One region of the Bradyrhizobium japonicum USDA 6 genome, then DNA from elsewhere that is predicted to be linked to it. Evidence: predicted binding sites of a transcription regulator. Region 1 holds the regulator's gene; each other region holds the start of a gene.

Region 1 (7,246 bases):
TTCGCGCTGCATCGCAGCCGCCTCGCCCAGCGCGGCGGCGAGGAAAGCCGGCGCCGCGAGGCCAGCTAGGGCGGTCTTCCCAACAATTCGAAGCGTCACCGCACGAATTCGCCCGGGAGCGGTCATCCGCTCCCGGGCGATATCTGAACGTCGTAAGGCTTAGTTCGGTACCGCCGCCTTCGGCGCAGGCTTGGCGGCGACCGCATTCGCGGTCACGCCGTGCAGGAAGTCGTAGGCCGCATGCAGCGCCTTGTCGTCCTTCTCTTCCGGCGGGACGTAGGACTGCGATCCGGTCTGCTCGGTGCCATCGGCGGCCGACAGGTGCCCGCGCATCTGGGACTCCGCCATTGTGTCCATCCGGCCCTTCAGCTCGGGCGGCACATCCTGGAGGATCTCGATGTCGGGCGCGATGCCCTGGGCCTGGATCGAGCGGCCCGACGGCGTGTAGTAGCGCGCCGTGGTCAGCGCCAGCGCGCCATTGCCGGCGCCGAGCGGAATGATGGTCTGCACCGAGCCCTTACCGAACGAGCGCGTGCCGATGATCGTGGCACGCTTGTGGTCATGCAGCGCGCCTGCGACGATCTCCGAGGCCGAAGCCGAGCCGCCATTGACCAGAATCACCAGCGGCTTGCCCTTGGTGAGGTCGCCGCCATGCGCGGTGAAGCGCTGGGTCTCTTCGGGATTGCGGCCGCGGGTCGAGACGACCTCGCCGCGCTGAAGGAAGGCGCTCGACACCGAGACGGCCTGGTCGAGCAAACCGCCCGGATTGTTGCGCAGGTCCATCACGTAGCCGACCAGCTTCTCCGGCGGGACCTCCTTGGAGATCGACGCGATCGCCTTCTTCAGGCCGTCGGTAGTCTGCTCATTGAACGAGGTGACGCGGATATAGCCGATGTCGCCGTTCTCGACGTGGAAGCGCACCGGACGCACATGGATGATCTCGCGCTTGATCGCGACGTCGAGCGGGGCGTCGGCGCCCTTTCGCACGATGGTGAGCTTGGTCTGGGTATCGACCGGCCCCTTCATCTTGTTGACGGCCTGCTCGAGCGTCATGCCCTGCACGGCATCGCCGTCGATCTTGCTGATGAGGTCGCCGGACATGATTCCGGCCTTGGACGCCGGCGTGTCGTCGATCGGCGAGACGACCTTGACCAGGCCGTCCTCCATCGTGACCTCGATGCCGAGCCCGCCGAACTCGCCGGAGGTGGTCTCCTGCATCTCGGTCCAGGCCTTGTCGTTCATGTAGCGTGAATGCGGATCGAGCGAGGTCACCATGCCGGTGATCGCGCCTTCGATCAGCTTGGAATTGTCGGGCTTCTCGACATAGCTCGCCTTCACCCGCTCGAACACTTCGCCGAACAGATTGAGCCGGGAATAGGCATCATCCGCGCTTGCTGCCGCCCGTGCCGCCCATACTCCACCGTGCGGGCTGGCGACCAGAAGGGTTAGACACGCTCCCGTGAGTGCGCCCAGGGGGAACAGCAGGTTTTTCCGCATGGATAGGCTGGCCTTCTTGCTTGGAGCTTTGCTTTGGCTTGGCAGGCGCCATGCAAATGGCGATCCAGCCCGCTGTTCACAATACCATTCTGGTTTCTTCAAGGCCGGGACGCCACGCCGGCGGGTGCATCGTAAAAATCCCTTCGCCCGGGCCTAAACTTTTGGCAACGTTCCGAGACCGTTTCGCGCAAGGCGGGAATCGGCCGGCCGGCCCACGCCTCGCAGCTATGCGATTTTAGGATGGTTTTGGAGGGCCGGACACGATACGCGATGACAATAACGCTTCAAATTCTCGGGAGGACAACAATGAACGACGCGCCCCGCATCCGGCCGGAAAGGAACGTCGAACTCGGCGCCAGCGCCGAGCCATTCCAGAACCTGCACGAATTCATCCGCAAGGCGCGCGCCAACCTCAACCAGAACGCCTGGGACTACATCGTCGGCGCCGCCGAGACCGAGACCACGATGCGCCGGAACCGAATGGCGCTGGACGAGATCGCCTTCCGGCCGCGCGTGCTGCGCGACGTTCGCGAGGTCGACGGCTCGGTCGAGCTGTTCGGGCGCAGGATGCGGCTGCCGGTGGTGCTGGCCCCTGTCGGCGCACTGGAGATCTTCGATCCGGACGGCGCAGCGAGCGTCGCCCGCGCCTGCGGCAGCTTCGGCGCGGCGCACATGCTGAGCTCGGTGTCCGAGCCCGGCCTGGAGAAGACCGCCGAGGCCGCCCCCGATGCGCTACGGCTCTATCAACTCTATGTGCGCGGCGACGACGATTTCGTCGCCGATGTCGTCAGCCGGAGCGAGAAGAATGCCTACGCCGCCTTCTGCCTGACGGTTGACACCGCCCATTACAGCCGTCGCGAACGTGACATTGCCAAGCGCTATGTTCGCGAGAGCCGCCTGCGCGCCACCGGCGGCGATTACCAGAAGGGCCTGGAGTGGCGGACCGTGAAGATGATCAAGGACAAGTTCAAGATCCCGCTCATCCTGAAGGGCATCGCCACCGCCGAGGACGCCCAGATCGCGGTCGATCACGGCGTCGAGTGGATCTACGTCTCCAACCATGGCGGCCGCCAGCTCGATCACGGCCGCGGCGCCATGCATGTGCTGCCCGAGATCGTCGAGGCCGTGAAGGGACGCGCCAAGATCATGGTCGACGGCGGCTTCTGCCGCGGCACCGACATCGTCAAGGCGATCGCGGCGGGCGCGGACATGGTCGGCATCGGCCGGCTGCAATGCTGGGCATTGGCCGCGGCCGGCGAAGCCGGCGTGAGGCGAATGCTGGAGCTGCTCGAGGACGAGGTGCTGCGCTGCCTCGGCCTTTTGGGCGCCACCTCGTTTGCCGAGGTCGACAAGTCCTGCCTGCACCAGGCGACCGCAACGAATGCGCCGAGCGTATTCAGCGCGTTCCCGCTGTTCGACCACGACCCCTATCGATATTGAGTGAAAGGATGCAATGAGCTCGCTCTCTCCCGGCAGCGCGGACGCGCTCCTGTTCGATCTCGGGCGCGTCGTGCTCGACATCGATTTCTCCAAGGCGATCGCCTGCTGGGCGGGACATGCCGGCTGCAAGCCGGAAGCCATCGTCGCGCGCTATGTGCGGGACAGCGAAGCCTACCGGCTGCACGAGGTCGGCAAGATCAGCGACGAGGTCTATTTTGACTCGCTGCGCGCCTCGCTCGGGATCGGCATTTCGGACGCGCAGTTCCTGGAGGGCTGGAACGCGATCTTCGCCGGCGAGATGCCAGACATCGCCGAGTTGCTGCCGCGTGCGGCAAAGCAGTTGCCGCTCTACGCCTTCTCCAACACCAACCGGCCGCATGTCGACCATTTCTCGAAGGAATATGCCGGCCTGCTCGGCCATTTCCGCGCCCTGTATCTGTCGTCCAGCATCGGCCTGCGCAAACCGGATGTGGAGGCCTTCGACCATGTCGTGGCCGCGATCGGCGTGCCCGCGAACCGTATCGTGTTCTTCGACGATCTTGCCGAGAACATCGAAGGAGCGCGGTCGCGCGGCCTGACCACGGTCCACGTGACCTCGCCCCGCGACGTCGGGAACGCCCTCAAGGCGCTCGGAATCTGACCTCTGGCCGGCAAGCCGACGGGCCGCGAATGGAACTATTTTGCTGGAGGGCGAGGAACCAAAACCCTTTGCGCATTTTTATACGGAGTTCCCGGAACGATTACCCCTCTCAGGACTCATGAGTCCGTTGGGAATTCTACATCGGGCTTATCGTCGTGTTGGGCAAAACCTACCTTACCAAGCAGGCCTCTCTGCTGATGAAATTCGCCAGGACCACATCGGATTCTGAGCTTTCCGCCAAGCTGATCAGCAAGGCCGCCGACCTGAAATCCCAGGCCGATCCGCTGCCCGACAAGGATCAGGGCCCCGCAGCGCCGGACGTCAGTCCGTACAAGCCGTCGGGGAGATGACCGATGCTGGCCGTGGCTCTCGTCTTTCTCGTCCTCGCCATGGCCATCCTCGTACCGGTCTGTCTCGCCTTCCGGATCATGCCGCGACGGACTTGATGCACCCCCTTCATCGCAGAACAGATGACGCAGGATAAATCATCCTGCTCGGCCGCTGTTTTGCCTCTGCGCCTGCACTCGGCTAGAACTCTCGCCGCCGATTTGCCCGAACGGGCCCAGCAGGAGTTTTCACCCGTGGCCCTGATGCCGGTTTCCGACGCGCTCGCCGCGGTGCTGGCGGGCGCAGAGCCGCTGCCTGAAGAGGTGATCGCGCTCGACGCGGCCTTTCACCGCGTGCTCGCGCGCGACGTCGCCGCGCGGCGCACGCAGCCGCCGCAGGCGATGTCGGCAATGGACGGCTATGCGGTGCGCGCGGTCGATGCGGCGAAGATCGACTCCCAGCTCACCCTGATCGGCGAGGTCGCGGCGGGCCGCCCGTTTGCGGGATCGGTCGGCGCCGGCGAGGCCGTGCGTATCTTCACCGGCGGTGTCGTTCCCGATGGCGCTGATGCGGTCGTGATCCAGGAGGATACGGTCGCGGACGGCAAGCGAATCACGATCAAGGAAGCCGCCGTAACGGGGCGGCACATCCGCCCCGCCGGCGTCGACTTCTCGGAAGGCGAGGTGCTGCTGTGCAAGGGAGCCCGGCTCACCGAGCGCGACCTCGCGCTCGCCGCCGGCATGAATTACCCGCAACTGCCGGTCCGACGACGCCCGAAGGTCGCGATCCTCGCGACCGGCGACGAGTTGGTGATGCCGGGCACCACGCCCGGTCCCGGCCAGATCGTCTATTCCAACGGCTACGCCCTGCACGCGCTCGCCCGCAGCGAGGGCGCCGATACCATCGACCTCGGCGTTGCCGCCGATACGCTGGAGGCCACCACCGCGGGCATCGGCCGCGCGCGGGAGAGCGGCGCCGACATCCTGATCACGACCGGCGGCGCGTCGGTCGGGGACCACGATCTGGTCCAACAGGCGCTGAGGGACGAAGGTATCTCGATGGCGTTCTGGAAGATCGCGATGCGGCCGGGCAAGCCGATGATGAACGGGCGGCTCGGCGCGATGCGCGTGATCGGCCTGCCCGGCAATCCCGTGTCATCCTACGTTTGCGGCTTCCTGTTCATGGTGCCGTTGATTCGCGCGCTTTCGGGCCGTTCGATGATTCATCACCGCCGCGAACGCGCGGTGCTCGGCCGCGACGTCGGCGCCAACGACCAGCGCGAGGATTACCTCCGCGCGCGCCTCGAGCTGCGCGACGACGGCACGCTCCTCGCCCTTCCGGTCAATCACCAGGATTCCTCGCTGCTTGCGAATCTCGCTGTGGCACAGGCACTTCTCGTGCGCGCGCCATTCGCGCCGAGAGCCGAAGCCGGCACACCTTGCGAGGTCTTGCGGCTGCCCGTCTGAGCGCTTCGTTCGCGTGCGTTCCGCGAACTTTGTCGCGTTCACTGTAAATTAAGCAGTTGCGGAACATGTATCGAACATATAGTGTCCGTTCATGATTTGTTTCGAGCATGTAGCGGCTTACTGCTGAATTCAGCGTCTCGGAATCGAACGACATCAACCGGGGGATTTTGGTCGAGATGTTAACGCGCAAACAATACGAACTCCTGCGGTTCATCAGCGAACGGTTGAAGGAAAGCGGCGTGCCGCCCTCCTTCGACGAGATGAAGGACGCGCTCGACCTGCGCTCGAAATCGGGCATCCATCGCCTGATCACCGCGCTCGAGGAGCGCGGCTTCATCCGGCGCCTGCCCAACCGCGCCCGCGCCATCGAGGTGATCAAGCTGCCCGAGCTTCAGGCCGCCGCCGGCAGCCGCCGCGGCTTCACGCCGAGCGTCATCGAAGGCAATCTCGGCAAGGTCCGCACGACTTCGAGCCCGCCGGCGGATGAGGGCGAGCGTCCCGTCGCAGTCCCCGTAATGGGCCGCATCGCGGCCGGCACGCCGATCGAGGCCTTGCAGACCCGCAGCCACACCATCAGCGTACCGCCTGACATGCTCGGCTCGGGCGAACATTACGCGCTCGAAGTACGCGGCGATTCCATGGTCGAGGCCGGCATTCTCGACGGCGACATGGCGCTGATCCAGCGCAACGAGAGCGCCGATACCGGCGATATCGTGGTGGCGCTGATCGACGATGAGGAAGCAACCCTGAAGCGCTTCCGCCGCCGCGGCGCCTCGATCGCGCTCGAGCCCGCCAATGCGGCCTATGAGGTCCGCATCCTGCCGCCCAACCGGGTGAAGATCCAGGGTAAGCTGATCGGGCTGTACCGGAAGTACTGATACCGGACGCGCCGGTATCGGTTGTTTGGCGCCCGCGCGCTTTAGATCGGCATCGCCGATCCGAGCTTGGAGCGGACGATTGTCCGCTCCGGCTGGATAGTCTTTCTGGTTTTGCGCAGATTATCCGGCCCCTTCCCCGGCGGTACATCCTCGGCACGCCGCACGAAGCAGCCCTGCCTCGCGGCCTTCAGGTTCGAGGAGAAGTCATGCGCCAGATCGTTCTGAGCACAGTTGCAGTGGCACTGATCGCAGCTTCAGCGTCGCAAGCCTTGGCCGCGGAAGCCTTGGCCGCGGGCGCGCAATCGCGGCCCCATGTCCGCAAGGACAGCGCCGTGAGCGATCAAACCCGCAAGGCCCGCGACGCAGTCAACCAACCGTCGCAGCCGGCCTGGCAATATCCGGGTTGGTCCGCGCCCGCGGGCCGCTGACGCTCGCAGAATCCACGGGGACGGGCTTTGTTCCCAGTGCATTTGGAAAAGATATTGTGATGGCAGTCTGCGGACTCAAGCCGCAGATTTGCCCTCAACATCGCATATAATCGCGGGCTTCCACTCTGATAGAGGCCTGCGCCTCAGAAGAGGCGCGGGTTGCTATCCCGATTGAGGAGCACCCGATGTGTGACTACAGCCTGCATGCCGTCGCGTCGCGTCCCGCCGAAGTCGGCGAGACGATCGTCACGACAACCTTCCGCGGCACCTCGACGCGCGGCTTTGCCTCTGCGGCCGATCCGACCGTCGCGGTCTGCCTGCTGCCGGGAACGGAGCTCGCCTTCGCCGACAACGTCCGTTACGACAATCGCTGGATCTGGACGCGCACCGTCAATTCGCGCGTCGGCAAGTTCGGCAAGATCGATCCGCACATTCCCGATCGCCATCATGATGCGATCGAATTCCCCGACGGCAAATCCGTGCTGGTGACGCAGCTGGTCGAAGGCCAACGCGCGACCGTGCTGCAACTGCCGGTGACCCAGCCGCTCGGCGAGCGCGAGCACAAGCCGC
Region 2 (7,246 bases), 860 kb from region 1:
CCGCCGAACCCGCGCTGGTGAACTCGGACGCGCAAGGCAAGGCGTGGTTCTTCAAGGTCAGGATGGCCGACAAGAGCGAGCTCGGCGGCCTCATGGATGAAGCCGCTTACAAGGCCCACACGGCTTAAGGACGATGGAGCAAGCGATGACCGCGCACCGCAAATCCAGCGGCGAGACCGCCGCCACCTTCGTTCGCCGCCACATCGGCCCGTCGGCGCGCGACGTCACCGCAATGCTGGAGGCCGTCGGTGCCAAGAGCGTCGACGCCCTGATGGCGGAGACGCTGCCGGCCTCGATCCGGCAGACCGCTCCGCTCGATCTCGGCAAGCCCTTGAGCGAGACCGAGGCGATCGCGCACATGGCCGAGCTCGCGCGAGAGAACCAGGTCTTCACCTCGCTGATCGGCCAGGGCTATTCCGGCACGATCCTGCCCGCGGTGATCCAGCGCAACATCCTGGAGAGCCCGGCCTGGTACACCGCTTACACGCCCTACCAGCCCGAGATCAGCCAGGGCCGGCTGGAGGCGCTGCTCAACTTCCAGACCATGATCTGCGATCTCACCGGGCTCGACGTCGCCAACGCCTCGCTGCTGGATGAAGCGACCGCTGCGGCCGAAGCGATGGCGCTCGCGGAGCGGCACTCGCGGGTGGAAGCCAAGGCCTTCTTCGTCGACAAGGACGTGCATCCTCAGACGTTAGCCGTGATGCGCACTCGCGCCGAGCCGCTGGGCTGGACCCTGATCGTCGGCGACCCCCTCGCCGATCTCGACAAGGCCGACGTGCTTGGCGCGCTGCTGCAATATCCGGGCAGTTCCGGCGCCGTGCGCGACCTCAGGCCTGCGATCGCGGCCTTGAAGGCCAAGGGCGCGCTCGCGATCGTTGCCGCAGATCTGCTGGCGCTGACGCTGCTCGCCTCGCCCGGCGAGTTAGGGGCCGACATCGCGATCGGCTCGGCGCAGCGCTTTGGCGTGCCGATGGGCTATGGCGGGCCGCACGCCGCTTACATGGCGGTGCGCGATGCGCTGAAGCGCTCGCTGCCCGGCCGCATCGTCGGCCTCTCCGTGGACTCGCGCGGGATGCCCGCCTATCGCCTCGCGCTGCAGACCCGCGAGCAGCACATCCGCCGCGAGAAGGCGACCTCCAACATCTGCACCGCGCAGGTGCTGCTCGCCGTGATCGCCTCGATGTATGCCGTCTATCACGGCCCCGAGGGGCTTGCGCAGATCGCGCGCAACGTGCATCGCCGCGCCGCCGTGCTCGCTAGCGGCTTGCGCAAGCTCGGCTTTGCGCCGCAGTCGGATAACTTCTTCGACACGCTCAGCGTGGACGCCGGTGCCCAGCGCGCCGAGATCGTCGGGCGCGCGGCCGCCGAGAAGATCAACCTCGGCGTTGGCGAAACCGCGCTGCGCATCGCGCTCGACGAGACCACGACGCCGACAACTGTCGAAGCGGTCTGGCGCGCGTTCGGCGGCACGCTAGTCTATGCCGAGATCGACGCTTCGACGCGCGAGGCGCTGCCGGAGGCGCTGAAGCGCACCACCGCCTTCCTCACCCATCCCGTCTTCCACGCGCATCGCTCGGAGACCGAGATGCTGCGCTACATGCGCAAGCTCTCGGACCGCGACCTCGCGCTCGACCGCGCCATGATCCCGCTCGGCTCGTGCACGATGAAGCTGAACGCGACCACCGAGATGATGCCGCTGACCTGGCCGGAATTCGGCTCGCTGCATCCGTTCGTGCCGCGCGAGCAGGCACGCGGCTATCACGCGCTGTTCGCGCGGCTGGAAAAGTGGCTGTGCGACATCACCGGCTACGACGCGATCTCGCTACAGCCGAACTCGGGCGCGCAAGGCGAATATGCCGGGCTGCTCGCGATCCGCGGCTATCATGCCGCGCGCGGAGAGACGCACCGGAAAATCTGCCTGATCCCCTCTTCCGCCCACGGCACCAACCCGGCTTCGGCCGCGATGGTCGGCATGGATGTGGTCGTGGTGGCCTGCGAGAAGAACGGCGACGTCGACGTCAATGATCTTCGCGCCAAGGCGGAGAAGCATTCGAACGATCTCGCCGCGGTCATGATCACCTATCCCTCGACGCATGGCGTGTTCGAGGAGCACATTCGCGAGATCTGCGACATCGTGCACGGCCATGGCGGCCAGGTGTATCTCGACGGCGCCAACCTCAATGCGCAGGTCGGCCTGAGCAGGCCCGGCGATTACGGCGCCGATGTCAGCCATCTCAACCTGCACAAGACCTTCTGCATCCCGCATGGCGGCGGCGGCCCCGGCATGGGCCCGATCGGTGTCAAGGCGCATCTTGCGCCTTTCCTGCCAAGTCATCCTGAAAATCGTCACCCGGCGACGCAAGCCGAAGCTCCGGTCGGTCCCGTCTCGGCCGCGCCGTTCGGTTCGGCGTCGATCCTGACCATCTCCTACATCTACATCCTGATGATGGGCGGCGAAGGCCTGAAGCGCGCCACCGAGATCGCGATCCTCAACGCCAACTACATCGCGGCAAGGCTCGATGCGCATTTCCCGGTGCTCTACAAGAACCACAACGGCCGCGTCGCGCATGAGTGCATCATTGATCCCCGACCGCTGAAGACGACGTCCGGTGTGACGGTGGACGACATCGCCAAGCGGCTGATCGACTACGGCTTCCACGCCCCGACCATGAGCTTCCCGGTGCCGGGCACGCTGATGATCGAGCCGACTGAATCGGAATCCAAGGCCGAGCTGGACCGCTTCTGCGACGCGATGATCGCGATCCGGAAGGAGATCGCGGACGTGGAAGGCGGCCGCTTCAAGATCGAGGCCTCGCCGCTGCGCCACGCCCCGCACACCGTGCACGACATCGCGGACGACGATTGGAAGCGCGCCTACACCCGCGCTGAGGGCTGCTTCCCCGCGGGCACCTCGCGCACCGACAAATATTGGTGCCCGGTCGGGCGCGTCGACAACGTCTATGGCGACCGCAACCTGGTGTGCTCGTGCCCGCCGGTGAGCGATTACGCGGAAGCGGCGGAGTAAGGGATCGTAGCTTCGTAGGGTGGGCAAAGCGGCTTGTCCGCCATAGCTCGAAGAGCGAAGGCGGAAGCGTGCCCACCACCTTTGTACGCGTTGGAATAGGGTGGGCACGGCGCTTGCGCGCCTTTGCCCACCCTACAGCCCCGAACGGTATCTAAGGCACCACCAGCGAACGCCTCCGCGCATCCCACCGCCAAAGCCGTTCGTTGGTGAGAAGCGTACCACCCCACCAGCGCCGAATCGGGTTGCGACGAAGGAAATCCTCCCGGCCTTCAAGGATCCCTCGGCCGAATTCGGTTAGCGACAGCCGGCTCCGGCGAAAGGCCGCGTTGCGACCTCGTCCATTGTCCGGGTCGAGCGTCGCCAGCTTGCCGTCCAAACCTGCAATGGCGGGCGTCGGGCCGAAAGCGAGTCCTTCGAGCAGCGCACCTAACTCCCACGGATCGAACACGCGTGTCTTGAGCGCGCCCGGTCGAAACAGCTGGTCGGTACGATTGTGTCCGCTCGCGATCAGTTCGAGAAGCCGCGCCTCGGTCGCCCCCAGTCCCGTCGTCGGCGACGGCAGTTCTGCGAGCAGGTCTTCCATGGCCGGCTTCAGGAAAGACAACTTGCCGAGCGGCCTGTCGAGCAGCCCGGAGCAGAGCTCGGGCGTCGGCGCGCGGTAGGCCTCCCAGGCCAGGCTCGCGATCTCGAAATCGCCTTCTTCAATATCGAGCTCCCGCACGTCACGATGACGAAGCTCTGTCGGATCTGCTCCACGCAGGTCGAAATCGACACGTCGTAATCTCAGACTCGATGCGATAGATGGCTCGGAACGCAGATAGTCGAGGATCCAGATCAATTGCAATTGACTGTTGGGTTCAGGATCGAACCACAGCTCGATCAACTCGACGCCGTAAGTCTCGCAGAACCAGAGTAGTGCACCTTCCCGATCCAGGCGCTGAACATAGGGCAGTTGGCGGACGCAATCAGACCAGATGATCTCTTCGAAAATTCTGAGCGCGCGTCCACCTAGATAGCCATTGAGGTGTTCAGCCGACGGAAGTGGCCCCGAAACGAAGCGAAAGATGAACGGCACGACCATGTCGGCGCGATCCTCATGGGCAAGACCGACGCCGGACGAACTGGTCAGGATCACGCGTTTCATCGCGAACGCCCCCCCAAAACGAAGCGGGCACTGACGACGTCGGCAACTCAACGTCCTCAGCGCCCGCTCCTCGCGAAAACTCTTCGCGCTAGGTCTTACTCGTCCGCCGGCTCCTCGCCGTCGGCGTCGCGCTCGGGCGTGCCGGCCAAAATCTGCTCGGCGATCAGGCCGGAGTTCTGGCGGATCGAGGTCTCGATCTTGGCGGTGATGTCGGGGTTGGCCTTCAAAAACGCCTTCGAATTCTCGCGGCCCTGGCCGAGGCGCTGACTGTCATAGGAGAACCAGGCACCGGACTTTTCGACGATGCCGGCCTTGACGCCGAGATCGAGGATCTCGCCCATCTTGGAGACGCCCTCGCCGTACATGATGTCGAATTCGACCTGCTTGAAGGGCGGCGCCAGCTTGTTCTTCACCACCTTGACGCGCGTGGTGTTGCCGACCACTTCATCGCGCTCCTTGATCGCGCCGATGCGGCGGATGTCGAGACGGACGGAGGCATAGAATTTCAGCGCGTTGCCGCCGGTCGTGGTTTCCGGCGAGCCGTACATCACACCGATCTTCATGCGGATCTGGTTGATGAAGATCACCATGGTGTTGGATTTGTTGATGGAGGCCGTCAGCTTGCGCAGCGCCTGGCTCATCAGACGGGCCTGGAGACCCGGCAGCGCATCGCCCATCTCGCCCTCGAGCTCGGCCTTCGGCACCAGCGCCGCGACCGAATCGACCACCAGCACGTCCACCGCACCCGAGCGCACCAGCGTATCGCAGATTTCCAGCGCCTGCTCGCCCGTGTCCGGCTGCGAAATCAGGAGCTCGTCGATGTTGACGCCCAGCTTGCGCGCATAGACCGGGTCGAGCGCGTGCTCGGCGTCGATGAAGGCGCAGATTCCGCCCTTCTTCTGCGCTTCCGCCACCGTGTGCAGCGCCAGCGTGGTCTTGCCCGAGGATTCCGGCCCGTAGATTTCCACAACGCGTCCCTTCGGCAGACCACCGATCCCGAGCGCGATGTCGAGCCCGAGGGAGCCCGAGGACACCGCCTCGACATCCATCGACCGGTCGTTCTTGCCGAGCTTCATCACCGAGCCCTTGCCGAACTGGCGCTCGATCTGGGAGAGCGCGGCGGCCAGAGCTTTACTCTTGTCCATGGAGGATCCTTCGACGATACGCAGGGCAGTGTTGGACATTGGGTCGTGCTCCTTATGGCGAGGATTCGGGTGCGGGACAAACGATTGGCGCGGCGGGTCATCGATAAAAGCAATGTACCCTATTTGTTCCAGGTTCGCAATATGTTCTTTCGCGGGTTTTGGTGCTGTCTGTATTTAACCCCAAGTGTCCTAAGCTGAATTTGTAAGTGTCCTAATTCGTTCTCGAATAGCCACAACCTGTTCATGCACTCTTTGGATTAACCCGTTTGAGGTGTGGCAACTGACAGGACACAACCGTGCAACCTACAAATTCGCTTTTAGGTTGTTTGGGAGAACAAAGTAAGGCCGCCTCAGTTGGCGGCCTCTTTCATAGATCCATTTCGAGCTGCCCGCCGGGTGCAGAGCGTGAAGCCCTCGTTAGGAAGGCCCGCCAAGCCGACGTGGCGCCAGGTCGCCGGGCTTGCAGCCTCCGAGGTGAGGCCATGATCGAACAGCCCCACGTCAATCCGTATTCACTCCAAGCGCGTATCTGCCTTGGCATTGCAGCCTTTCGCGCCGCACTGTTTGTCGCGGCGCTGTTCATGGGTATGCAGTAGGGCCGCCGCAAGAGGCCCCCGGGCAAATCAACCTATCTGTTCGAGGGCGCCGACCTGCGCCACGTTGATTGAGCGTTGGCCTGTAAGCCGCCGCCCGGCGCAGTGCTGTAGTGTCCTGATTCCTTCCGCGAGAGTCGGTTATCGAACAGACCGCTTCGCGCTTATCAGCCAAGGTTGACGACATCCGGGATTTTGCAATTCCTCCCGGGGCTGGAACAACGTCGCCCGCCTTATTGCAAGCGGGCGACGTTGTTGTTTGTCGAGTGTCCTAATCTGCCATCTCGGGGCTACGATTGGTGTATCCGCGAGCGGAACGTCGCCGTCATAAATCCGCAATCCCTAGCGAATCTTTTGGGGTGTCTGGCCTGTCTGAGGATGGTGCCGCTCGTCGTTGACGGGAGTCCGGGTGATGACGGAAAACACGCAGCAGCAGGCGGACGGGCGCAATCGGCTATTGGAAGCCGCCACGCAGGAAATGATCAAATTCGAACACAAGGAAAATGAGTTCCGCAGGCGAGATCGCGAGGCGCGCGCGGCGGAGCTTCGTCTGCCTCTGGATAAGATCAACGTCCACTGAGCGGCGCCGACAATTTCACACGACTGTCATGGCACGTTCCTAGCATTGTCACGCGACGGGGGTCCGGCGCGCGGCTCTCCGTCCAACCTCGGCCTAGACCACCAGATGGGCGGAGAGCTCGCCGACCTCCCGAACCATCGCGATCGCGGCCGTTGCAGGCGGTAGCCTAGCCCCTCTCCCCTCTGAGGTGTCCCGCAACGTGACATAAAACCTTGGCACAGGTTGTGCACACTCATCATCACCGGGGTTTTGCATCCACCTCTCCGGGGCTGGAAAGCCGCCGCCCGCGCGACATTTAAGCGGGCGGCGTTTTTATTGATGTCGCAATCCGACAGCCCCGCTGTCCTAATTCGAGCAGCATCCGGATTTTGGTACCGGCCTGCTTCCGACCTCCCTGGTCCAAGGCGAATTTTTGAAGCGGCTTGATTTTGAAAGTTCACTTTGGAACTGAAGGTGGCCCGTCGGCATACTAAGTTCACTGGAACTCAAACCCTGCGGTTAGGACCCGTAAGACGAGGTTGTGTCATGGAGCGCCGACGGTTCAAGCAGACTCAATCCCTCGAACAACGCCTTGCCCAAGAAGCCGAACGTCTGAGAGAGCAAGCCAGGAAGCTTCCCGCCGGGGCTGAGCGCGAAACCCTGCTACGCAAAGCGCGCCAAGCCGAGACCGGCTCGCACATGAGCGAGTGGCTGACATCGCCAGGGCTTCAGCCGCCAAAGCCGCTTCAGCCGCCAAAGCCGGCCTAGAAGCAGACG
Region 3 (7,246 bases), 2.5 Mb from region 1:
GTGCTGGACCAGATTCGCAACGACGAGAGCCTGTCGAACGTTCCGGTGGTTGTCTTCACCGGCCGCGAGCTCTCGGCGGAGGAAGATGCGGAACTCCACACCATGGCGCGCAGCATCGTGGTCAAGGGTGTGGAATCGCCGGAGCGCCTGCTCGACGAGACCGCCTTGTTCCTGCATCGCGTGATCACGGAACTGCCGGTCGAGAAGCAGCGCATGCTGGAGAAGCTGAACAGTTCCGACGAAGACCTGATCGGCAAGACCGCCCTGCTCGTCGACGACGACGCCCGCAACATCTTCGCGCTGTCGAGCGTCTTGGAACGGCGGGGCATGAAGGTGCTTACGGCCACGACCGGCCGCGAGGCGGTGACGCTGGTCGAATCCAATCCGGAGATTGCCATCGTGCTGATGGACATCATGATGCCGCAGATGGATGGCTATCAGACCATCGGCGTCATTCGCGAAAATCCGGCCTTCGCCCGCCTTCCGATCATCGCGCTGACAGCCAAGGCGATGAAGGGCGACCGAGAGAAATGCCTGGAAGCCGGTGCGTCCGACTACCTCGCCAAACCCGTCAACACCGATCAATTGCTGCTTGCGATCCGCATGTGGCTGCATCGCTGAGTTTGGATCCGCGAATGGACCACGAAAAGGTCAATATCCTCCTCGTCGACGACCAGCCGGCCAAGCTGCTCGCCTACGAGGTGATCCTGAAGGAACTCGGCGAGAACCTCGTGATCGCATCATCGGGCCGCGAGGCGCTGGAGGTGCTGCTCAAGACCGAGATCGCGGTGATCCTGGTCGACGTCTGCATGCCTGAGCTCGACGGCTTCGAGCTGGCCGCGATGATCCGGGAGCATCCGCGTTTCCAGAAGACCGCGATGATCTTCATCTCGGCCATTCAGGTGAGCGACATCGACCGGTTGCGCGGCTACGAGATGGGCGCGGTCGATTACGTGCCGGTGCCTGTGGTGCCGGAGGTGCTGCGCGCCAAGATCAAGGTGTTTGCCGAACTCTACCGCAAGACGCGCGAGCTCGAACGGCTGAACCAGGAGCTCGAAGACCGCGTTCGCGCACGCACGGCCGAGCTGGAGAATTCCACCGCGAAGCTGCGCGAGAGCGAAGAGCGACGCAGCATGGCTATCGCCGCCGGCAAGATGGGATCCTGGGACTGGGACTGGGTCAACGGCGACTGGATGTGGGACGAAGGCCAGTACCGTATCTTCGGCGTGACTCCGGAGACCTTCAATGTCACCTCGGCCAACATCCAGGCGCTGCTGCACCCTGATGACGTCGACCAGTTCGGCCAGGCGATTGCCGCGTTCAATACCGGCGCGCACGCCTATGAAGGCGAATTTCGCGTCAGCCGACCCGATGGCGAGGTGCGCTGGTGCGTCGGCACGGCAGCCGCGACGGTGGACCAGGGCGGCCGCGTAGTGCGCGTGAGCGGCGTCACCGTGGACATCACCGAACGCAAACGCGCGGAAGAGAGACAAAACCTGCTGGCCCGCGAGGTGGATCATCGCGCCAAGAACGCGCTGGCGCTGGCGCAATCGATCGTGCGCCTCACCCGCGCCGACGAAGTCAAGGCTTACGTCAACGCCGTCGAGGGGCGCATCAACGCGCTGGCGCGCGTGCACACGATCCTGTCGCTGTCGAGCTGGCAGGGCGCCGAACTCTCGAGGCTGATCGACGAGGAGCTCGCGCCCTACTCGCTCGGCGGCCAGATCAAGCTGGCCGGTCCGGAAGTTCAGCTGGCGCCGGCGACAGCGCAGACGCTGGCGCTGGCGTTGCATGAGCTCTTCACCAACTCGGCGAAATATGGCGCGCTCTCGACGCGGTCGGGGCGGCTCGCGATCGGCTGGCAGGTCGAGGACGACCACCTCACACTGACCTGGGACGAAACCGGCGGTCCGCTGGTGAGGACGCCGAAATCCCGTGGCTTCGGCACGCGGAGCCTGCTTGCCAGTGTGGAATCGCAACTCGGCGGACAGGCGGAGTTCGACTGGCGCGCCGAAGGCCTGTTGTGCCGGCTCGAAGTGCCGCTGACGCGGAAGACCGTAGCGCCGTCGGCCGCGAGCAAGTTCGATGCGGCTCCGTCCGAACCCCTTCAGCGGGCCTCAGGCTAGAGCGCTTGCGTGCGAGGTGGGCTCCGGTTCGCGCGTGAGGACAAGAACCTGGAGCTTCGGCCCTGATTCACTCAGAACCGATACTGCTCTAGCGCGTCGCGGCGACCCTCATGCGCGGCATCGCCTGCGGTTCGTCAGCGACCCGTCCTTCCAGCCAGGCTTCCGTTTGCGAAAGCTCGCGCAGCGCCCGCGCGTAACGGCGGGCTGCGCTCCGCTCGGCGCCGCGGGGCAGCTTGCGCGCCTTGCGCAGCATGTCCGCAGCCGCGTTGCGATAGGCCAGCGAGCGATAGAGAAAGACGACCTTACCCATATCGAATGTTCCCGTGTTGATGGCATTCATCCTCGCAAGACCGCCATGAACGTCGGATGAAGCGGGGAATGACAAAATCGTCATGACAATGGAACCCGCAATCGTCGCGCGCGTTTTATGCCACACCGCGAGGCGGTTCCATGCGCGGGAAAAAGTCGCCGAGCCTTATCTCTCCGACCGGCGCCATCAAGCTGATGACGCATGCGATGATGGGCGCAGCCCTCGGCCTTGTCTTCGGTCTCGCCCTCGTCCTGTTCAATCCGACAGTCGCAAATCTGCTGAACCACGGCGGACATTCGGCCGCTATAGTCTTCATCATCACACTGGTAACGACGTTCGCGATCGGCGCGACGCTCACGGGCCTCGTGTTCATCCTCGCCGAGGACAAGGAATTTTGAAGCGCGCGTGATGCGCACCGGACGCTTTCGTTCGGAACTCCTGCGGCAAATGACGGTTGGCTGCCTGCGTCAATTTAACTCAGGGAGTTCCCGCGCATGAAAACCACCACGCTCGCTCTCACCGTGATGTTGGCAACCGGCCTCGCCGCCGCTCCGTTCGCCGCGCAGGCCAAGTCGCATAAGGCCAAGCACGGATCCGCGATGTCCTCGTCGCAGACCACGGGCGCCAACACCAAGTCCTCCAAGGGCGCTGATCCCTCCGGTCAAGGTGGTTCTGGCCCCGGCTCCGACCAAGGCGGCACCATGACGAACAACAAGGGCGGCATGAGCAACACCAAGTGAGCTCCGGCGCCGACAATCAAGGCCTCGCGGCGACGCGGGGCCTTTCGCTTTGGAGCTGGATTGGGAATCCTTCCAGCGTCACATCGCTAGAGCGGCCGTCCTGCAGCATTCGCCTTCACGAGATGCTCGAGCTGTGCACGTTTGCGTGCAATCAGGAGCTGGGCTGCGGCATCGTCGAGACCCTCGCGCTGCAATTGCCGGATGGCGGAGCCGAGTTCGAGAATTTCGGCGCGCAGTTTTAGAATCCGGTACGTGTCCGGGTCTTCCTCCACTGCACGCTCCCAAAATTCTCAGCGGCGCGCGATCACGCGCAGCGGATTGCCGGATGTCGTTGCAGGACGAAGGCGTACCCGCTCGCGGACGTCAGGCAAGACATCGCCGCCACCGGCCGCCTTCCATTCGCCGATCAGCAGGTTGATCTTCCGGCGCAGATCCATCTGCGCCAGGGCCTTTTCAGTGCAGTCGCGGTCGCGATCGACGAGGTCGCGCACAGACACCTCGATGTCGGCCATCTCGAGCCTCAAGGCGCTGATTTTGCGTCGAATTTCATTAATTCTGTTGTCCATGACTTGTTAGAACAAAATAAGAACATATAGTCAAGTGACGATTTGGGAACGGAGAGGCCAGATGCAGGTTCAAGGTAAATACGACGCCAGGGTTTTCCTCACGGAGCAGATGACGCGTGCGCAGGGGTTGAGGCTGAAGCGTCTGAGCGAGGAGGCCTATCAGCCCACTCAATACGATCGGGCTCTGTCCTCCGCTGAGGCTGCGCGCCGCATTCGAGCGCTGGAAGACGAGATCGAGTTGGCGAACTCCTTCTGAGGAGCGCGGCCAGCGCATTCGGAACGTTGGGTCAGTGATGCGGTTCTTTCCCCGGGCCAAGGGAGAGAGTTGATGGCACGCAAGGCAAAGAAACGCCGCTACTCACGCAGCGCCAGCAGTGATGTCGAGCGCGAGATGCGCCGTTACAAGAAGGGCACCGCGAAAAGCGGCCCCGGCGGTCGTGGCGGACGCGTGAAGAGTCGCAAGCAGGCGATCGCAATCGGCCTGTCGGAAGCGCGCGCGAAAGGTAAGAAGGTCCCGAAGAAGGCGTCGAAGCGAAAGACCTCCAAGAAGAAGACGGCCAAGAAGACAGCCAAGAAAACGAAGAAGACCTCGAAGCGCAAATCCAGCAAGCGGTAACGCCCGACCCGCGTCAGATCATGCTGCCCGGCATGAAGCAACGGATCGAAATCCCGAATGCAGTCTTCACCGGCCACACCATGGTGTGGCCGGCCCTGTTTGGCTCGGTGATGACGGCCTCATCAGGCACGTCCACCCACTGCCCGTCGAGCCGCACGCGATAGTGCCCATCGTGCGATTCCCAATCGGGGTCGGATACAGCAAAGCCATCTGCATCCGAGCAGCAGGGCCCGAGATGGCTGCGCAAGCTATCGAACCAGGGTTTCAGGGGCGAGTTTGCGTAGCGGCCATCGTCGCGCCCCAGGGCGCTTCCGGTCGTCATGACAAGCGGCGCCAAGAGCAGCGCACACCTCAGCGAGAGCTTCAATCGATCCATGTCGGCACCGATCAAATGCGAACCACCGGTTCCACAAGAAGGCCGGGCGTTCGAAGTTCCACTCCTGCAATTCGCTTGGGCGTCTTCATTGACGCCCAAGCCCAACACGTGATTCTGAACTGTGACGAGCGAACGCGGCTTTTTCGGACGAACCCGTCATCAACGCTGCCGTTAACGAGAATGTTATCGACACCTGTGGGAATCTTCCAGACGCGCACGAAAAAGGCGGCCCGCAGGCCGCCCTTTGAGTTTGCCGCCGGAAGCGCGAGGCTTACGCCAGCGGCACCGCGACGAACCGCGTCGCTTCCGCGCTCTTCACCTGCAACAGCACGCTGTTCTTGCCGGACGATTTGGCCTGCGCCAGCTCGGAACGGACGTCGCCGACATTGGCGACGGCCTTGCCGCCGACATTGAGGATGACGTCGCCGGTCTGGATGCCGCGCTGCGCGGCGGGTCCCTGCGGATCGACATCGGTCACGACGACGCCCTTCTGGCCCGCGCCCTGGACGTCGCCGGCCGGCGCCAGGCTGAGACCGAGGCGCGGCGTGCCGGTGTTCGGCTGCGCCTTGCCCTCGCCGGCCTTGGCCTGCCGCTCGTTCGGCAACTCGCCGAGGGCGAGTGTCACCGTCTTGCTCTCGCCTTTGTGGAAGACGTCGAGCTTCACGGAGGTGCCCGGCGCCAGGGTGGCAATGGTGCGGGCGAGATCGCGGGAGTCCTTGATCGCGGTACCGTTGACGGCGGTGATGACATCGCCAGCCTCGATGCCGGCCTTCGCCGCAGGGCTGCCGTCCTGCGGGTTGTCGACGATCGCGCCGCGCGCCTCCTTGAGGCCGAGGCTGTCGGCGATCTCGGCGCTCACCGGCTGCACCTGCACACCGAGCCAGCCGCGGGTGACCGAGCCCTTGTCCTTCAGCTGCGCGACGACGAGCTTCGCGGTCGAAGCCGGAATGTCGAAGCCGATACCGACCGAACCGCCGGAGGGTGAGAAGATCGCGGTGTTCACGCCGATCACGTTGCCGTTCATGTCGAAGGCCGGACCGCCGGAATTGCCCTTGTTGATCGGCGCGTCGATCTGGATGAAGTCGTCATAGGGACCGTTGCCGATGTCGCGACCGTTGGCCGAGACGATGCCGGCGGTAACGGTGCCGCCGAGGCCGAAGGGATTGCCGACCGCGACCACCCAGTCGCCGATCCGCGGCTTCTGGTCGGAGAATTTGACGAACGGAAAGTCCTTCTTGCCATCGACCTTGATCAGCGCGAGATCGGTCTTCGGATCGGTGCCGACCACCTTCGCGGTGTAGCTCGTGCCGTCGTCCATGGTCACCTGCACCGACTCGGCGTGATCGACGACGTGGTTGTTGGTCACGGCATAGCCGTCGGCGGAGATGAAGAAGCCGGAACCCTCGCCCGTGATCACCTGGTGGCGCTGGCGCGGCATGCCGTTCATGCCACCAGGGCCGCGGAAGCCGAACTGCCGCGAAAACTGGTCGAACGGCGAATCCTCGTCCGAATCCATCCGGTTCTGTTGCAGCATCGCGCTCTTGTCATTGTCCCGGTCGATCTTGACCCGCACCGAGATGACGGCGGGTTTGACCTTGCTGACGAGATCGCCGAAGCCCGGCGGGGTCGCGGCGGCTTCCGCGGCCTGGGCCGGCGCGACGAACGAGTTCAGACCGAACTGCGACGAAGCGGGAGAGGCAGCCAGCACGGCCACGCCAAGCGCGGCCACGGTGCCCAGCAGCGCAAGCCGGCGCGGCTTCAAGATCTTGCGGGACGTGGTGGTGTCGGAATTGACGCGGTCGTTCATGTCGAAATGTCCATGTTGGGTAAGTCGCCTTGCACCCAACATGGACATCGTCACCTTACGGCGTCCCGTCCGCCCGATTAAATCTTGGCAAAGGTCCCGCGAAAATCAGGGCTGCATATTTGATGCGGCTCAACACGGGCCACGTGCGCCGTGATAGGCTGCCGCCACTGGATGATGTCCATCGGAGGCACACCATGTACAAAGACATTCTCGTCCACATCCCGACCGAGCGCCCGATGCACGCGGTGATCGACGGCGCGATCGCGCTCGCGGCGAAACTCAACGCACACGTCGACGCCGTCGCTGTCGGGTACATCGCGAGCAGCACTGCCTACGTCCTGGATGGCGGAGCCGCCGTAGCGGCCGTGTTCGAGATGGAGCGCGAGCGCGCGGTGGAGCGCGCCGAGGCCGCCTTGGCGATATTTCAGAGCGAAGCCAGGAACGCCGGCATCTCCTGCACCTGCCACCCGCTCGGCGCAATCCCGGCGGATGCAGCCGGCTCGCTCGGCGAGATGGCGCGGCTCCACGATCTCAGCATCGTGCTGCAGCCCGATCCGGCGCAAGGCTCATTCGACAATGATATGCCCGGCGAGATCCTGTTCCAGGCGGGCGGACCAGTGCTGTTCCTGCCCTACACCTTTCGCGGTTCATTCAAGGCGAACCGGATCGGCATCTGCTGGGATGGCAGCCGCCTCGCCGCCCGCG
Region 4 (7,246 bases), 140 kb from region 1:
TCGCCGCTGTTCTTGTCGCGCCAGGTCTCCGAGGTGGCGATGCTCAAATTCGCGATCGGCCGCCCGTCCTGGGTGCGGCGGATTTCGGGATCCTTGCCGAGATTTCCAACCAGAATGACCTTGTTGACGCTTCCCGCCATCGCCGCTCTCCACTCCGAATGCCACTGAATTTCAAAAGGCCCGGGACGCGCCCGCGTCCTCTGCAACCTGTTGACGCGACCCTATACGCTTGCGCGGACGGATCGGCCCGTCACCCCTCCACTTATCCCCACATATAGCACCCGCTGCCGGTTCGTTCCAGATTTGTTCTTCCGACATCTCTCACGTTGTTGCGTGGGCACGACGACACCGCGCTGCACAAAGACGGCCTGCGCCAAATGGAACTATCCCCAATTCCCCGAGGATGACGAAAACAGCCTAACATTCATCAAGTTAGAAGCAGTCCAGAAGCCGCCTGACTGTTGCATTCCGGAGACGGACTCCGCCTCCCGCCTAAGCTACGCTTGCCGCGGAATTGGATTCTTATGGGCGTCGCGCCTGATCGGCCGCTTGGGGGACTTCGAAAAGCGGTCCGAAACTGGGGAGACTGCAATGAATAAGATTTTGATTGGTACTTTTGGTGTAATCGCGTTGGGGCTGTCGGCTCCCGCAAGCGCGGCAGATATCGCGGCGCGTCCCTACACCAAGGCCCCGGCGCCGATGATCGCGACCATCTACGACTGGAGCGGCTTCTACATCGGCATCAACGGCGGCGGCGGCACCAGCCACAAGTGCTGGGACGCAGATTTCGGCGGCGGCGTTTTCTTTGGCGAAGGCTGCCACAACGCAACCGGCGGCACGGTCGGTGGCCAGGTTGGCTACCGCTGGCAGTCAGCCAACTGGGTGTTCGGCTTCGAAGGCCAGGGCAACTGGGCCGATTTCTCGGGTGACAACATCAGCGCGATCACCGGCCTGCGCGATCGCTCGAAGATCAACGCCTTCGGCTTGATTACCGGTCAGGTCGGCTACGCCTGGAACAACGTCCTGCTCTACGTGAAGGGCGGCGGCGCCGTCGTCAGCGATCGCTACCGCAGCTTCGACCTCGCCAGCGGCCTCGAAGTCGACCGGGCCAACGAGACCCGTTGGGGTGGCACCGTGGGCGCGGGCGTCGAGTTCGGATTCGCGCCGAACTGGACAGTGGGCTTCGAGTACGACCACATCTTCATGGGCAACCGCACCGTCGGCTTCACCGGATCCGGCAATTTCGTGATCGCCCCGCTCGGCGTTGCCACACGCTCCGATCGCATCAGCCAGGACGTCGATATCGGCCTCGTCCGCGTGAACTATCGCTGGGGTGGCCCGCTGATCGCAAGATACTGATATCCATCTGAAATCGCTTGGAAATCAAAGGCCGGCCTCGCGCCGGCCTTTTTGCGTGGGCAAAGGGAATGATAGGTCAGTTATAGTTACGTTTTGCGACTATTGTGCCTTTTGGGAGACACAACTTGCGGCTTTGCTGGTGTAAGCACGACATCAGTTGGACCACGGCGTCCGATGTCCTTCCGAACGCACGGAAGGCAAAAACAGAAACCGGGACTGGGATTAGTTTGAAAATGAAGAAGGTTTTGTTGGCTTCGGCCTGTTTGTTCGCTCTCGCTGCTCCGGCTTCGGCCGCTGATCTCGCGGCGCGCCCCTACACCAAGGCTCCGGTGGCGGTGGCCTCGGTCTACAACTGGACCGGCTTCTACCTCGGTATCGTCGGCGGCGGCGCCTGGGAAAACGGTTCCGGCGACCCGAAGATGAAGGGTGGCTTCGTCGGCGGCACCGCCGGCTACAACTGGCAGACCGGCAACGTCGTGTTCGGCGTCGAGGCTGATGGTTCCTGGGCTGACGTCAGCGCTTCGGTGACCGGCGCCACTGTTGTTCCCGGATTCGGCGTTGTGACCGCGACGGCGAGCTCGAAGACCGATGCCATGGGCACCGTGCGCGGCCGTATCGGCTACGCCGTCAATCAGGTCCTGTTCTACGGCACCGGCGGCTACGCCTGGATCGACAACAAGATCACCCTCTCGGCTCTCGGCCTGACCGCGTCGGACAGCAAGTGGCACTCCGGTTGGACCGTTGGTGCGGGCGTCGAGGCGTTCTTCGCTCCGCAGTGGTCGGTCAAGGGCGAGTACCTCTATCGCAGCCTCGGCGGCGAGACCTACTTCTCGGGCGCCCTGCCCACCGGCACGCTCAACTTCCACACCGTGCAGGTCGGCGTGAACTATCACTTCGGGGGCCCGGTGGTCGCGAAGTACTGAGCTTCGCTTCCAACGCACCGCGTTACGAAAGGCCGGCCTTGCGCCGGCCTTTTTGTTTTCGCGCGTCCAGATGCAGGCCAACCGATTCCCAACGCTTTCGGGGAGAGCTGTGGCCTTCCGGTGACACAACCTTCGGCTTCAATGGTGTAGAGCAATGACATCGATTGGGTCATTGGGTCGGCCGTTTTTCGCCGACAAAGAGAAATGAAACTGGGGAATTGAAATGAAGAAGGTTTTGCTGGCCTCGGCCAGCCTGTTCGCACTCAGCGCGTTGGCTCCCGCCTCGGCGGCCGATTTGGCGGCCCGCCCCTACACCAAGGCGCCCATTGCTGTGGCCTCGGTCTACAACTGGTCCGGCTTCTACCTCGGCATCAACGGCGGCGGCGCTTCGAGCCGCAACTGCTGGGATGTCAACAACATCTTCGGCATTGCCGGTCCGGACACGGCGGAAGGTTGTCACAATGCGACCGGCGGCGTCGTCGGTGGCCAGGTCGGTTATCGCTGGCAGTCGGCCAACTGGGTGTTCGGCCTTGAAGCCCAGGGCGACTGGGCCAACCTGAAGGGCTCGAATACGAGCTTGGTGCTTACCCCGCCCCCGCTGGTCAACCAGACCAAGATCGATGGGATTGGCTTGTTCACCGGCCAGGTCGGCTATGCCTGGAACAACGTGCTCTGGTACGTGAAGGGTGGCGCGGCCGTCACGCACGCCAAGTACAACGGTCTAATCGGCGGCGTTGTCCTCGACAGCGCAAGCGAGACGCGCTGGGGCGGTGCGGTCGGCACCGGCCTCGAATTCGGTTTCGCGCCGGGCTGGTCCGTTGCGATCGAGTACGACCATCTGTTCATGGGCCAGCGCAACAACTCGTTCACATTTCTCGGCATCAACGACCGCATCGACCGTATCAAGCAGGACGTCGATATGGGCACCGTTCGCCTGAACTACACCTTCGGCGGCCCGGTCGTGGCGAAGTACTAAGCGTCGCCTCCATCGCCATCGCGTTACGAAAGGCCGGCCTTGCGCCGGCCTTTTGTTTTCGCGCGAGGGTGCACCCAACCGTCTTGGAGTCGTGAGGCGCGCGCAAGGCGTCCGCGAATGGCTTCGAGTTGGGGACGTGACATGAAGACATGGATGCTGGCTGCGGTCAGCCTGTTCGCACTCGGCGCGGTCGCGCCTGCTACCGCCGCCGATCTGCCGCTCTACAAGGCGCCGGCGGCCGCCGTTCCCGTCTATGACTGGAGCGGCATCTATGCCGGCATCAACGGCGGCGGCGGCTTGGCCCATGCCTGCTGGGGCGTGACCCGCGCGCTCGGCATCGCTGTCGATCCGGCCGTTGGCGAAGGCTGTCACAATGCGGGCGGTGGCACGGTCGGCGGACAGCTCGGCTATCGCTGGCAGAAATCGCGCTGGGCGTTCGGCATCGAGGGCCAGGGCAACTGGGCCGACTTCAAGGGCAGCAATGTCAGCGTGGCGTTGGCGCCGATCACGAACCAGACCAAGATCGACAGCTTCGGTCTGTTCACCGGCCAGCTCGGCTACGCCGTGAACAATCTGCTGCTCTATGGCAAGGCCGGCGCAGCCGTGGCCCACGACAAATACGACACCTTCTTTCCGGGCGCGCCAGCGGCGGCGACGTTCAACAGCGTCAACCAGACCCGCTGGGGCTACACGATCGGCATCGGCGTGGAATGGGGTTTTGCCGAGAACTGGTCGGTCGGCGGCGCGTACAACCATGTGTTCCTCGGCCATCACAGCGCCGACTTCGCAACTCTCGTCGGCGGCTTCCCGCCGCGCACCGACCGGATCGGCCAGGATATCGACATGGGCCTGATCCGCATCAATTACCGCTGGGGCGGCCCGGTCGTCGCCAAATACTGAGACAAAGCTTCCCTCAGGAGCCTCCAAGTCACCTTCAAGTCCTGATCATGTGCGGATTGCCCCAAATCCGCATTCAAACGCGAACGAAGGGCTGGCCTCGCGCCGGCCCTTCGCACGTTCCGGGCGCCCTGCTCCTGCCAGATGCCGCCAGCGCGCCAACAATCCGTTGACGATTCGCACACGCCACTGGAAATCCGTCCCCGTTCTTCCTACGTTCGCTGGCATACCCATCGGCGCCGATCCCGGTTCCGGGCGACGCGCGCCTTTTTTGTTGGCGCGATCGCGCACCTTTGGGATTCCTTGAGGGCAACTCGGATGGATGAAGTGATCAAGGCGAAGCGCCAACAGCAGAACGCGGGATCCAGCCTGCGCGCAATTACGATCCGTGGCGCGCGCGAGCACAACCTCAAGAATGTCGACGTCGAGATTCCCCGCGACAAGCTGGTGGTGTTCACGGGGCTGTCGGGCTCCGGCAAATCCTCGCTCGCCTTCGACACGATCTATGCCGAGGGCCAGCGCCGCTACGTCGAATCGCTGTCGGCCTATGCGCGCCAGTTCCTAGAGATGATGCAGAAGCCTGATGTCGACCAGATCGACGGCCTGTCGCCGGCGATCTCGATCGAGCAGAAGACGACCTCGAAGAACCCGCGCTCGACCGTCGGCACCGTCACCGAGATCTACGACTACATGCGCCTGCTCTGGGCGCGCGTCGGCGTGCCCTATTCGCCCGCCACGGGTCTGCCGATCGAGAGCCAGACCGTCTCGCAGATGGTCGACCGCGTGCTGGCGCTGCCCGAAGGCACCCGCCTCTATCTGCTCGCCCCCGTCGTGCGCGGCCGCAAGGGCGAGTACCGCAAGGAGCTCGCCGAATGGCTCAAAAAGGGCTTTCAGCGCGTCAAGATCGACGGCACCTTCCATGAGCTCGCGGAGGCGCCGACGCTCGACAAGAAATTTCCGCACGACATCGACGTCGTGGTCGACCGCATCGTGGTGCGCGCCGACATCGGCCAGCGCCTCGCCGAAAGCTTCGAGACCGCGCTGAAGCTCGCGGAGGGCCTCGCCGTCGTCGAGTTCGCCGATGCGGCTGCAGCGGCTGCACCAGCCGAAGAAAAGAAGAAGACCGCAAAAATCCACGACAAGAGCGGGCCCGAGCGCATCCTGTTCTCGGAAAAATTCGCTTGTCCCGTCTCCGGCTTCACGATTCCGGAGATCGAGCCGCGCCTGTTCTCGTTCAACAATCCCTACGGCGCCTGCCCGGCCTGCGGCGGCCTCGGCGTCGAGCAGCATGTCGACGAAGACCTCGTCATCCCCGACAAGGAGCTCGCCATCGGCAAGGGCGCGATCGCGCCCTGGGCCAAGTCGTCATCGCCCTACTATGTGCAGACGCTGACGGCGCTCGGCAAGCACTACAAGTTCACGCTGACCACCAAATGGAAGGATCTGCCGAAGAAGACGCAGAACGCGATCCTCCTTGGCTCAGGCGAGGACGAGATCAAGTTCTCCTACGAGGACGGCGTCCGCTCCTACGACACCAAGAAGCCGTTCGAGGGCGTCATCACCAACATCAACCGCCGCTATCGCGAGACCGAGAGCGAGTGGGCGCGCGAGGAGCTCGCAAAATATTTCCACGACGTCCCCTGCGAGGGCTGCAAGGGTTTCCGGCTGAAGCCCGAGGCGCTCTGCGTCAAGATCGGGGCTAAGCATATCGGCGAGATCTCGGAGCTGTCGGTCAGGAAGGCCGGCGAATGGTTCGAGACCGTGCCCGAGGCGCTGAACACGCAGCAGAACGAGATCGCCGGCCGCATCCTCAAGGAGATCCGCGAGCGCCTCACCTTCCTTCTCGACGTCGGCCTCAACTACCTCACCCTGTCCCGCTCCTCCGGCACGCTGTCCGGCGGCGAGAGCCAGCGCATCCGCCTCGCCTCGCAGATCGGCTCGGGACTGACGGGCGTGCTCTACGTGCTGGACGAGCCCTCGATCGGCCTGCACCAGCGCGACAACGCCCGCCTGCTCGACACCCTCAAGCGCCTGCGCGATCTCGGCAACACCGTGATCGTGGTCGAGCATGACGAGGACGCGATCCTGCTTGCCGATTACGTCCTCGACATCGGCCCCGGCGCCGGCATGCATGGCGGCAACATCGTCGCCGAAGGCACGCCCGCCGAGATCATGCGCAACCCTAAATCGCTCACCGGCAAGTACCTGACCGGCGAGCTCGAGGTCGAGGTGCCGGAGCGGCGCCCGCCGAACCATCGCCGCACCATCAAGGTGGTCAACGCGCGCGGCAATAACCTCAAGAACGTCACGGCGGAAATTCCGCTCGGCCTGTTCACGGCCGTCACCGGCGTGTCCGGCGGCGGCAAGTCGACGCTGCTGATCGACACGCTCTACAAGTCCATCGCACGCAAGCTGAACGGCGCCAGCGAAGGCGCCGCACCCCACGATCGCATCGAGGGCCTCGAGCACATCGACAAGATCATCGACATCGACCAGTCGCCGATCGGCCGCACCCCGCGCTCGAACCCCGCGACCTACACCGGCGCCTTCACGCCGATCCGCGAATGGTTCGCCGGCCTGCCCGAAGCGAAGGCGCGCGGCTACGAGCCCGGCCGCTTCTCCTTCAACGTCAAGGGCGGCCGCTGCGAGGCCTGCCAGGGCGACGGCGTCATCAAGATCGAGATGCACTTCCTGCCCGACGTCTACGTCACCTGCGACGTCTGCAAGGGCAAGCGCTACAACCGCGAGACGCTGGAGGTCCTGTTCAAGGGCAAGAGCATCGCCGACGTGCTCGACATGACCGTCGAGGAAGCCGCCGAGTTCTTCAAGGCGGTGCCGCGCGTGCGCGAGACTTTCCAGACCCTGCACCGCGTCGGCCTCGACTACATCCATGTCGGCCAGCAGGCGACGACCCTGTCAGGCGGCGAAGCCCAGCGCGTCAAGCTCGCCAAGGAATTGTCCAAGCGCGCCACCGGCCGCACACTCTACATCCTGGACGAACCGACCACCGGCCTGCACTTCCACGACGTCAAGAAGCTCTTGGAGGTGCTGCACGAGCTGGTCGCCCAAGGCAACACGGTCGTCGTCATCG

Evidence for each region. The regulator LexA, encoded in region 1, represses DNA repair genes until DNA is damaged. The targets are predictions, from matches to a motif close to TGTTCNNNNTGTGTTCNG.
Region 2: the regulator LexA is predicted to act here: its motif matches at 5,431-5,448, upstream of recA (recombinase RecA).
Region 3: the regulator LexA is predicted to act here: its motif matches at 3,750-3,767, upstream of BJ6T_RS34730 (DUF3072 domain-containing protein).
Region 4: the regulator LexA is predicted to act here: its motif matches at 4,360-4,377, upstream of uvrA (excinuclease ABC subunit UvrA).

What each region holds. Positions count from the first base shown of each region.
Region 1 covers NC_017249.1:4,961,931-4,969,176, reverse strand. Annotated here, with positions in the region: gene BJ6T_RS23540 (bifunctional diguanylate cyclase/phosphodiesterase) at 1-69, shown strand, start outside; gene BJ6T_RS23535 (S41 family peptidase) at 160-1,497, opposite strand; gene BJ6T_RS23530 (alpha-hydroxy acid oxidase) at 1,804-2,937, shown strand; gene BJ6T_RS23525 (HAD family hydrolase) at 2,951-3,577, shown strand; gene BJ6T_RS23520 (hypothetical protein) at 3,733-3,927, shown strand; gene BJ6T_RS23515 (molybdopterin molybdotransferase MoeA) at 4,159-5,370, shown strand; gene lexA (transcriptional repressor LexA) at 5,547-6,248, shown strand; gene BJ6T_RS23505 (hypothetical protein) at 6,455-6,676, shown strand; gene BJ6T_RS47360 (hypothetical protein) at 6,862-7,246, shown strand, end outside.
Region 2 covers NC_017249.1:4,100,898-4,108,143, reverse strand. Annotated here, with positions in the region: gene gcvH (glycine cleavage system protein GcvH) at 1-128, shown strand, start outside; gene gcvP (aminomethyl-transferring glycine dehydrogenase) at 146-3,028, shown strand; gene BJ6T_RS19110 (hypothetical protein) at 3,180-4,172, opposite strand; gene recA (recombinase RecA) at 4,268-5,356, opposite strand; gene BJ6T_RS47285 (hypothetical protein) at 6,323-6,490, shown strand; gene BJ6T_RS48440 (hypothetical protein) at 7,016-7,237, shown strand.
Region 3 covers NC_017249.1:7,430,391-7,437,636, forward strand. Annotated here, with positions in the region: gene BJ6T_RS34700 (HAMP domain-containing protein) at 1-621, shown strand, start outside; gene BJ6T_RS34705 (HWE histidine kinase domain-containing protein) at 636-2,126, shown strand; gene BJ6T_RS34710 (hypothetical protein) at 2,215-2,520, opposite strand; gene BJ6T_RS34715 (hypothetical protein) at 2,577-2,834, shown strand; gene BJ6T_RS34720 (hypothetical protein) at 2,931-3,176, shown strand; gene BJ6T_RS44120 (hypothetical protein) at 3,263-3,448, opposite strand; gene BJ6T_RS34725 (hypothetical protein) at 3,467-3,688, opposite strand; gene BJ6T_RS34730 (DUF3072 domain-containing protein) at 3,804-3,998, shown strand; gene BJ6T_RS34735 (DUF6496 domain-containing protein) at 4,071-4,358, shown strand; gene BJ6T_RS34740 (hypothetical protein) at 4,372-4,734, opposite strand; gene BJ6T_RS34745 (Do family serine endopeptidase) at 5,006-6,541, opposite strand; gene BJ6T_RS34750 (universal stress protein) at 6,736-7,246, shown strand, end outside.
Region 4 covers NC_017249.1:5,102,982-5,110,227, reverse strand. Annotated here, with positions in the region: gene BJ6T_RS24180 (single-stranded DNA-binding protein) at 1-140, opposite strand, end outside; gene BJ6T_RS24175 (outer membrane protein) at 592-1,359, shown strand; gene BJ6T_RS24170 (outer membrane protein) at 1,593-2,282, shown strand; gene BJ6T_RS24165 (outer membrane protein) at 2,506-3,258, shown strand; gene BJ6T_RS24160 (outer membrane protein) at 3,400-4,158, shown strand; gene uvrA (excinuclease ABC subunit UvrA) at 4,474-7,246, shown strand, end outside.